Linked DNA regions of Desulfurococcus amylolyticus Z-533. The protein of the gene in region 1 binds, or shares a complex with, the protein of each later gene. Links are inferred from orthologs where the notes say so. Each region holds a gene or a part of one and is shown in the gene's direction. Other genes may lie near its edges.

What was found. Proteins that work in one complex are often made in the same cells at the same time.
Region 2: the proteins of SPHMEL_RS00505 (region 1) and SPHMEL_RS06275 are in contact, whole or in part, in a crystal structure (PDB 2QMU), measured with the Saccharolobus solfataricus proteins. The link is inferred for Desulfurococcus amylolyticus Z-533 from one-to-one orthologs. Residues at the interface, in WP_009988771.1 of Saccharolobus solfataricus: Trp33, Pro65, Glu66, Gln148, Val151, Asp152, Val154, Ser155, Lys156, Ala159, Leu160, Tyr163, Arg164, Lys167, Ile180, Ile181, Pro182, Val183, Ser184, Leu186, His187, Ile189, Asn190, Asp192, Ser193; in WP_231918336.1 of Saccharolobus solfataricus: Met1, Leu2, Arg4, Leu5, Tyr6, Lys8, Leu9, Pro10, Ile106, Lys108, Lys109, Glu110, Lys111.

The regions. Positions count from the first base shown.
Region 1 is NZ_KI911318.1:85,904-89,863, reverse strand. Bases 1,112-3,906 are described here. They hold SPHMEL_RS00505 (translation initiation factor IF-2 subunit gamma), read left to right. Parts: upstream 1,112-1,778; coding sequence 1,779-3,035; downstream 3,036-3,906. Other genes in these bases: SPHMEL_RS00495 (DNA-directed RNA polymerase), read left to right, coding at 3,532-3,906; SPHMEL_RS00500 (PIN domain-containing protein), read left to right, coding at 3,022-3,444; SPHMEL_RS00510 (30S ribosomal protein S6e), read left to right, coding at 1,112-1,656. In the rest of the region: infB (translation initiation factor IF-2), read right to left, coding at 1-661; more of SPHMEL_RS00510, read left to right, coding at 1,000-1,111; more of SPHMEL_RS00495, read left to right, coding at 3,907-3,960. UniProt on the Methanocaldococcus jannaschii protein: eIF-2 functions in the early steps of protein synthesis by forming a ternary complex with GTP and initiator tRNA.
Region 2 is NZ_KI911318.1:1,185,220-1,189,601, forward strand. Bases 1,209-3,950 are described here. They hold SPHMEL_RS06275 (translation initiation factor IF-2 subunit beta), read left to right. Parts: upstream 1,209-2,237; coding sequence 2,238-2,663; downstream 2,664-3,950. Other genes in these bases: SPHMEL_RS06270 (tRNA (N(6)-L-threonylcarbamoyladenosine(37)-C(2))-methylthiotransferase), read right to left, coding at 1,209-2,124; SPHMEL_RS06280 (DUF424 domain-containing protein), read left to right, coding at 2,673-2,999; SPHMEL_RS06285 (60S ribosomal export protein NMD3), read left to right, coding at 3,015-3,950. Also shown: SPHMEL_RS07565 (hypothetical protein), read right to left, coding at 1-256; SPHMEL_RS06265 (hypothetical protein), read left to right, coding at 246-779; more of SPHMEL_RS06270, read right to left, coding at 826-1,208; more of SPHMEL_RS06285, read left to right, coding at 3,951-4,085; SPHMEL_RS06290 (translation initiation factor aIF-1A), read left to right, coding at 4,082-4,382. UniProt on the Methanocaldococcus jannaschii protein: eIF-2 functions in the early steps of protein synthesis by forming a ternary complex with GTP and initiator tRNA.

The DNA.
Region 1 (3,960 bases):
CAAGCAACTCTGATATTCCCTCACCTGTTTTAGCCGATATCGGCACTATTGCAACTGTCCTCCTGAAGTCTTTGACCCTGTCAAATCTTTCCGACTCAAACCCATACTCGTATAACTTGCCGACCAACTGGTATATCCTCTCCTCTAGAATACTTATCGTTCTAGGGCTTTGCCTCTTAACGCTTTCAAGGAATGGAGTGTCTGGAAAGGCTTTCCATCCCTCAAGCCTATCTATTTTATTAGCTGCAACAATGAATGGCACCCTCTTCTCCTTCAATATGTTCAATGCCTCTATGGTTTGAGGCTGGAATCCTTCAACCACATCTACGACAAGTATAGCCATATCAGCTACACTACCCCCTCTTCTCCTAAGATTACTAAATAATTCATGTCCGGGCGTGTCAATGAAGAGTAAGCCCGGTATCTCTATGACTAGCTTTGGAAAATACTTCTTTAGAGGCTCAGTAATCTTGTTTAAGACACTTGCAGGTACTACACTAGCTCCAACATGCTGCGTTATCTCGCCTGGCTCCTTCTTAGCTACAGCTGTACCCCTGATCTTATCAAGTAGTGTTGTTTTTCCATGATCCACATGACCCAGTACAACTATTATGGGTTGTCTAATCCAGGTTTTCTTATCACTACTCAACTCCAACACCATGTAAACACTGTATGTGGCCCACTAGTAAGCCTAGTTATTCTAAACCATTAACGTGCTTATATCGGTTAATTCTTATTTTACGGCATCAGCCTATTGCGGGTTCTAAATCCTTTCTGAATTCTTGTAGATATTTTAGAGCCCACCCAGGTAACCCAGTGTCTAAAAGCCTATAAACAGGTAATCACAGGTATCCACCAGACCCGAACCCCCTTAACAACCCTAGAAAACATAAACGTTGCTTCTACGCCCCTAATAGAGACCATTAAAAACCCTGGGTATAAAAAGGGGATACTGGGTAAAATATACCCCAGACACCCACCGGGCAACTGGTGGTAGATATGCCTGACTTCAAGATAGTGGTAAATGATCCGGAGGCACCCAAGAAGGAGAAATTAGTTAAAGTAAAAGTGGAAGGAGACCCCGAAATACAACTCACAGATAAAGTGAAGGAGAAGCTGGAGCTACCAGTGTTTAAAGTAAATAGTAAAACAGCGAGTGAAATAGGGGCTGTCCACGGGGTAGCCACTATAAGAATGCGGCGTCCAGATACAGGGGACAAGGTGAAGTTTACTGGGAGAATAATCATAGATGACAACGTGCCTGATAACGTTGTGAAAGTCAGCATGGAGCAATTAATTAATGCAACGGGACAGAACGAGCTGGAAGGCGAGATCTTCCGCGCAAGAGCATGGCAGATAAGGATAAATGACGAGAGAACTCAAACTATTATCGGCCTTAAGATAGGTGATTATATTGATGGATCAATAATCGGCCTGAAAGGGGTTAAACTAGCTATAACAGGAGGTAGCGACATAAGTGGTTTCCCAATGAGGCCTGATATAAGTGGACCGGTTAAAAAGAAGGTGTTATTATCGGGTCCACCAGGTTTCCATCCCGAAGAAGACGGTGAACGAAGGAGAAAGACTGTTAGAGGCAACACTATAGCGCCCGATATAGTCCAAATAAACACGAAGATCGTATATGAATCAAAATAAAAGAGCGCCCTAAAGGCATGAATTATTTTTAACCATGGCAGTCTCTGCACATGAGGATTGGGCGGCTTGGATTTATAAATGAATCTAAACTAAATTATTCTAGCTAAGGTGAATAAGTAATCATGCCGTGGGATATTAAGCCACCCGAGGTCAACATAGGCGTCGTTGGACACGTTGACCACGGTAAAACCACTCTGGTCCAAGCATTGACGGGTGTCTGGACAGCAAAGCACAGCCTAGAGATAGAACGTGGAATGACTATTAAACTAGGATATGCTGATGGGAACATCGCCTATTGTGATGGGCTACCGCTACCTGACGCATACACGATTAAAGAGTATTGTCCAGACGGCTCTGAGTCGAAGTTGCTTAGAAGGGTTAGCTACGTTGACGCGCCTGGTCATGAATTATATATGACGACCATGTTGAGTGGGGCAATGATCATGGATGGAGCTATATTAGTTATCGCGGCCAACGAGCCATGTCCTCAGCCACAGACGGTAGAGCACTTGATGGCGTTGAACATCCTCGGTTTACGGAACATCATCATTGTTCAGAACAAAATAGATGTCGTCGATAAAAAACGCGCATTAGAGAACTATAACGAGATCTTAAAGCTGGTTAAAGGCACTGTAGCCGAGAACGCACCAATAATACCGGTCAGCGCCCTACACCACATCAACATAGATGCATTGCTCCAAGCTATACAAGAGATCATTCCAACACCTGAGAGAGACTACACGAAGCCTCCATTAATGTATGTTGTGAGAAGCTTTGATGTAAACAAGCCCGGCACCCCCTATGATAAAATAGAGGGAGGAGTAATCGGGGGCTCCCTTCTACAAGGGCGTTTCAGAGTAGGAGATGAGATAATGATACTCCCCGGGATAAAGACGCAAGTAGGGAGTGCTAAATCACAGGTCTCTAAATACGAGCCTATAGTGACGACTATAGAGGAGGTACGCTATGGCAACTTAATAGTGGATGAGGCCAGACCTGGAGGACTGGTGGCAATACAGACCAAGCTGGATCCCTCGCTAACTAAAGGTGATCAATTAGTGGGTTCAATAGTAACCACTCCTAGGAACAATATACCAGTTGTGAAGACCTTGGAGGTGCGCTTCCAGTTGTTCGAGAGAATAGTGGGCACCAAAGAACTAGGAAAACTCCCACCAATACAGGTGAATGAGAAAATAGCCGTTGCAATCGGTACAGCGAACAGGGTAGCCGTAGTGAAGTCTATAAGGAAAGATATAATGACCATAGAGCTAACAGACCCTGTTGCAACATGGAGTGGATCCAGGATAGCTATAAGCCGCCGTGTATTAGCAAGGTGGAGGCTTGCTGGCTGGGGGATAATAGAGGGTGTCTCAGAATAAGGGGATAACTGTTTTACTCGATACAAACATGCTTCTCATGATGGCTAACGGCATACCTGTACTTGAACAAATAGAGGAGAAGCTTCTCACGAAGCCAAGGTACATAGTGATAAAGCCCGTATACGATGAACTAGTTAGAATAGTGGACTCAGAGAAGCCCAGTATTAGTAGGAGGGCGAGATTAGCACTTGAAATAGTTAACAGGTATTGTGAGATAGTGGATTACGCTGTAAACCCCGGTGAAACAGTCGATGATGCTATATTAAGATACGCCAGCGAAAACAACGTCGTGGTAGCCACAAATGATAAAGAGTTAAGGAGGCGCCTCAGGAGCCGTGGGCTACCAGAAATATATCTCCGTGAGGAGTCGTGGAGAATAGATGTGGAAGGGGTTCCCTCATTCTACTGATTTAAGGGCGTCATTATAATTAGTATTTAAAACCTATAATAGTTAATTAAAAATATCAACACATACTTAAACACTGGTGATTAAACCATGTATTCACTGATAAGAGTAAATGATGTAATCAGGATACCGCCAGCGAAATTTGGGAGACCAGTGAAAGACGTGGCGCTTGAGGAACTACGGAGCAAGTACGAAGGAACAATAGCATCAATAGAGTCCAAGGGCGGCGAACATAAGCTAGGGATTATAGTAACCATAATAGATGTAAAAGTCGATGAAAATGGGAGGATACTACCCGGAGATGGTGCAACATACCATGACGTGGAAATGAGTGCCCTAGTATTCAGCCCATTCATCAAGGAAGTTGTTGAGGGCGAAGCAGTTACGGTAGCTAAGTCAGGTATATATTTAAACCTAGGTGTTTTAGATGGATTCATCCATATAAACCAGGTATCCGAGGAAAAGGTTTCCTATGACAATACACGTTCGGCAATAATGTTAGAGGAGTCCCATAGAACA
Region 2 (4,382 bases), 1.1 Mb from region 1 along the record:
ACGTTGCAAGCATTAGTTTATTCATTATTATATTGCTGACAGCAATATTGATAAGGGTAATTACGTCACGATTACTGAGCTCGCTTTCTGAACGTGGAAGCATTTCAGGTAATGTACGAGATATCTCCATAAGGATCATCGATATTGTACTAGTGGTAATATTGATTAGTACAGCCGTCATGCTATTTATTCCACAGTATTGGGGAATACTTACAATCTTCGGGCTTCTAGGTCTAGTAGCCTTAGTGCTCTTCATACACCCGTTGATCTCATATATATCGATGATAATACTTCAAATGGAGTTACCATTGAAGAATAGGTACTATGAGATATCAATGCCGGGTATCCAAAAACCGTTAACCGGTAAAATATTGAAGATAACGTCGAGAAATACTGTTGTCCAGGATATACATGGGGTCGAGCATTATATACCAAACATACAGTTAATACGGGCTATCTTCAAGCCGCTGCCTCCACAGTTAACCCTCAGAGTAGTTGTTGATTTACCTGGTGAGGGCATCAATATGAACTATTTAAGCGAGCTAGATAGGCAGATCACAGAGAAGTTAGAGGAGTACAGACACCCAGGTTTCAAGGATTTGAGGAAGATAGTTTTAGCTAAAGTATCAAACAACCGCTTAGAATACCTTGTAACACTCTATCCTGTTCAAGCAACTATAAGGGATGAAGATGTGAGAAAAGCTATGATCGAGTTAGTTTCAACGCTCTCCAAGACCCTTGAGGGTAAAGCCAGCGGTATCAACGTGATGAGCGATTAACTGCTTTAAAGGAGTAGAGTGTCTCCGTTCACAGCTTTGTAGAGTACTACTTACTCTCCAGGAATCTCCCCCTTAGATCGAAAAATGTAGCATTGTCTACGAGCACCCTGATCCATCTACCATAATCTAGAGCGGGGTCTCCGCTCTTACCTGTTACCACTACCGGGATATAGTTTTCAAGCCTACAAATCCATGTATTCGAATGCTCCGTGGTGAAACATTCCACTTCTTTTCCAACGTATTTTAAACGTATTTTCAAGCCAACCTCTTCTATGACCTGTAGGGCCCTTAGAACCCTTTCCTTCTTAACTCTGGTTGGTACCTGGGGTAGTGACGCTGAATAAGTCAGCGGTCTTATACTATAACCTGCCAAGTGAACTCTTTCAAACTCTAGTTCCCTTATAACTTTAAGGGTCTCGTTGAAGTCTTCCTCATCCTCCATGGGATGTCCAACGATGATATCGGTTGCAATACTTACACCAGGTATCCTTGATTTAACCTCATTAACTATCTCGATATACTCCTCCACGCTATAGTTGCGGCGCATTACACTAAGTACTTTATTGCTTCCTGATTGCAGAGGTATGTGGAGGAACCTATATACCTTGCTGGATTCATTGATAGCATCTATTAAATCATCAAGGATGTAGCGTAAGTGCTCCGGGTTTATCATACCTATTCTAATCATGTATCCACCACTGACTCTTCTACTCACCTCCTTAACCAGCTCCGGAAGCTTCCGTGTCTTATAGAGGTCCAAGCCATATGTACCTAGATCCATACCCGTCAACTGTATCTCTACTGCCCCGTTTCTAACTGCTCTCTCCACTGCTTTTACAACAGCATCGATACCATGGCTGACGAGGACGCGTCTAGCATGCTTGGTTATACAAAAGCTGCAATTGCTTAGACAGCCCTCCTGTATTGGTATCGGGGCGATCCTATCTTCTACATGAATTCCTATTCTATCTCTTTCCCTTAATCCATCAATCAATATAACCTTACCCCGCGTCTTCAGGACTTCTGTGATCAAGGCAGAATTCTGGGGCGAAACAAGGCTGGCCTCAGGTGCTATCTTTAACACCGTGTATGGTTCGGCCTTGGCCATACATCCGGCTACAATTAGCTTCTTACCTGTTCTACTAGCTACTTCATACAGCTCCCTTATCCTTTTAACCATGTGGTATTCTGTATCCAGTCTCACAATACATGTATTGATTATAAGGGTATCAGCATCTTCGATACTGTTAACTAATTCGTGTCCCTCGCGCAGAATATTCTCCACCATCAATGCTTCATCGCTCTTATTCAGGGCACATCCATAGGTCTCAATATACACCCTCATACCAGCACCCGTTTCCAGCCATCCCCGGCGTAAAGATACCTGATATCCTGCTTCTTCATAAGATTACATATATATAACCCTATTATATCATCCATGGAGCATAGGTGTGTAAATTGAGTAGGCAGAGCCTACCAGGATATGAGAAACTAGTTGAGAGGGCCTTTGAGAAGCTTGGAGGCAAGCGTGGGAGCGGCGAAGTATTTGAGATGCCCCATGCCGACGTACTCGTCATCGGGAGTAAAACAGTTGTGCAAAATTTCAGGCAGATAGCCAGCGTGCTTAATAGGGATGAAGAGTTATTAAAGAGGTACTTCATGAAGGAGTTGAATGTGCCAGGCTCAATCAATGAAGCTGGCCAACTGGAATTAAAGGGCAAGTTTAATCCGCAGGCAATCAATCAGTTACTAGTAAGGTTTGTAGAGAGGTATGTTAAGTGTAGCACATGTGGTTCAGTACATACAAGGTTAACTAAGAAGGGAAAGGTATTCGTGCTTAGATGCGATGCATGCGGTGCTGAGACAACTCTTCCAGCATTTTAAGGTGTAATCATGGAGAACCGAGGGAAGGAAAGGGTTAAGACCTATGTTAAGAAACAAGTTGTCGATGGAGAGGTAATCATTGCAGCATGTGATGAAAACATTCTGGGACTACACCTAGTAGACGAGAACATTAAGGCTAACTTCTACGTTGACCCCTACTTCTATAAAGGCGAACTATTAGATCTCGAGGAAGCAGTTAAAATACTTGCTACAGCAACCATCGGTAATATAGTGGGGGAGCAAATAGTCCAGGCTGCATTAGAGATGGGATTAATCCATCCTGAAGCAGTTTTAAGAATAAAGGGCATACCCATAGCTCTTTTCATGAGGATTTAATAGGGGTATAATGTTTTGAGTAATACTCGTTTCTGCGTTAAATGCGGGAGGGAATTCAAACAGGAGGATTTAATCAACAGCTTATGCGTTAATTGCTACCTAAAGTACCATGGAGTCTTCAAGGAAACCCCTCATGTAGAACTGACAATATGCCCTAAATGCGGTTCATGGTATTTTAAGGGGGCATGGCATCCTTCCCTAGACATAAGGGAGGTTATAAGGAGGGAGCTACTGGCGGATCTCCATAGATTCCTATATGAGAATATAAGTGTAATCGAGGTTGACGTGGTTTCCGACATATACAAGATCAACGCTGGTGAATATGGTGTTAAAGCGATATTCACCATGGAAGTCAATGGAAGACATGTTGTCAAGGTAAACCAGGTAGTAATTACAAAGCTTAGATATAGAACCTGCGATAAATGCATGAGGAGAACAACTGGTTCACATAAAGTACTCGTACAGGTGAGGTTTGAACCACTAGAAAACATAGAAGGGCTGCGACGCGAGGTCATGGAGTTACTACGTGATCTTGAAATAGGTGAAAGTATCATCGAAGTAATGGAGCTACGGGAGGGTTTAGACATAAAATTCGAAGATATAGTGTCCCCGAGGAAATATGTTAACATATTGGTAAAGAAATATGGGGCTAAGACCTCGGAGTCGTTTAAGTCGACGAAATACGATTTCCAAGAGGGTAAATGGAGCGGAGTGATGACTATATCGGTAAGGATACCCGCAATCAGAGAGAACGACATAGTGAGATACAGGGGTAAACTAGGTATTGTTAAACAAGTTGAAAACGGTGTCATTAGAATCCTCATCCTGGAGACAGGGGAAGAAGTGGAAGCTCGTCTCTCAGAGTACTGGGACAGAGTGCTCGAAAAGCCCGGTGGGATCTATATAGATGAACGAGTATTCACTGTAATAGCCATAGACAAGTCAACAATATATCTCCTAAACGAGGAAACAGGTGAGTTGAGAGAGGCATCCTTAACCCCAGCTAATTATGGGTTAAAGCCGGGTGATAAAGTTATAATATTGAGTGATGGTGAAAGAGAACTAGTAGTAAAAAAGGAGGGGTGAGGTGTCTGAGTAAGAAGCATCAAAAACAGGGAGATGAGCATGGTGGAGAGATACCACTACCCAACCCTGATGAGGGGACGATAATATGTGGTGTAGTAAGGCATCTAGGCGGAGACTATCTCATAGCTAAGTGCCTCGATGGAGTCGATAGAAAGATAAGGATACCTGGTAAACTAAGGAGGAAGGTATGGATAACCGAGGGAGATATTATCCTGGTGGGGCTCTGGGATTTTTCAACGGAAAAAGGTGAAGTAGTATATAAGTACGGTAAGAACGAGGTAAACAAACTGGTTGAGA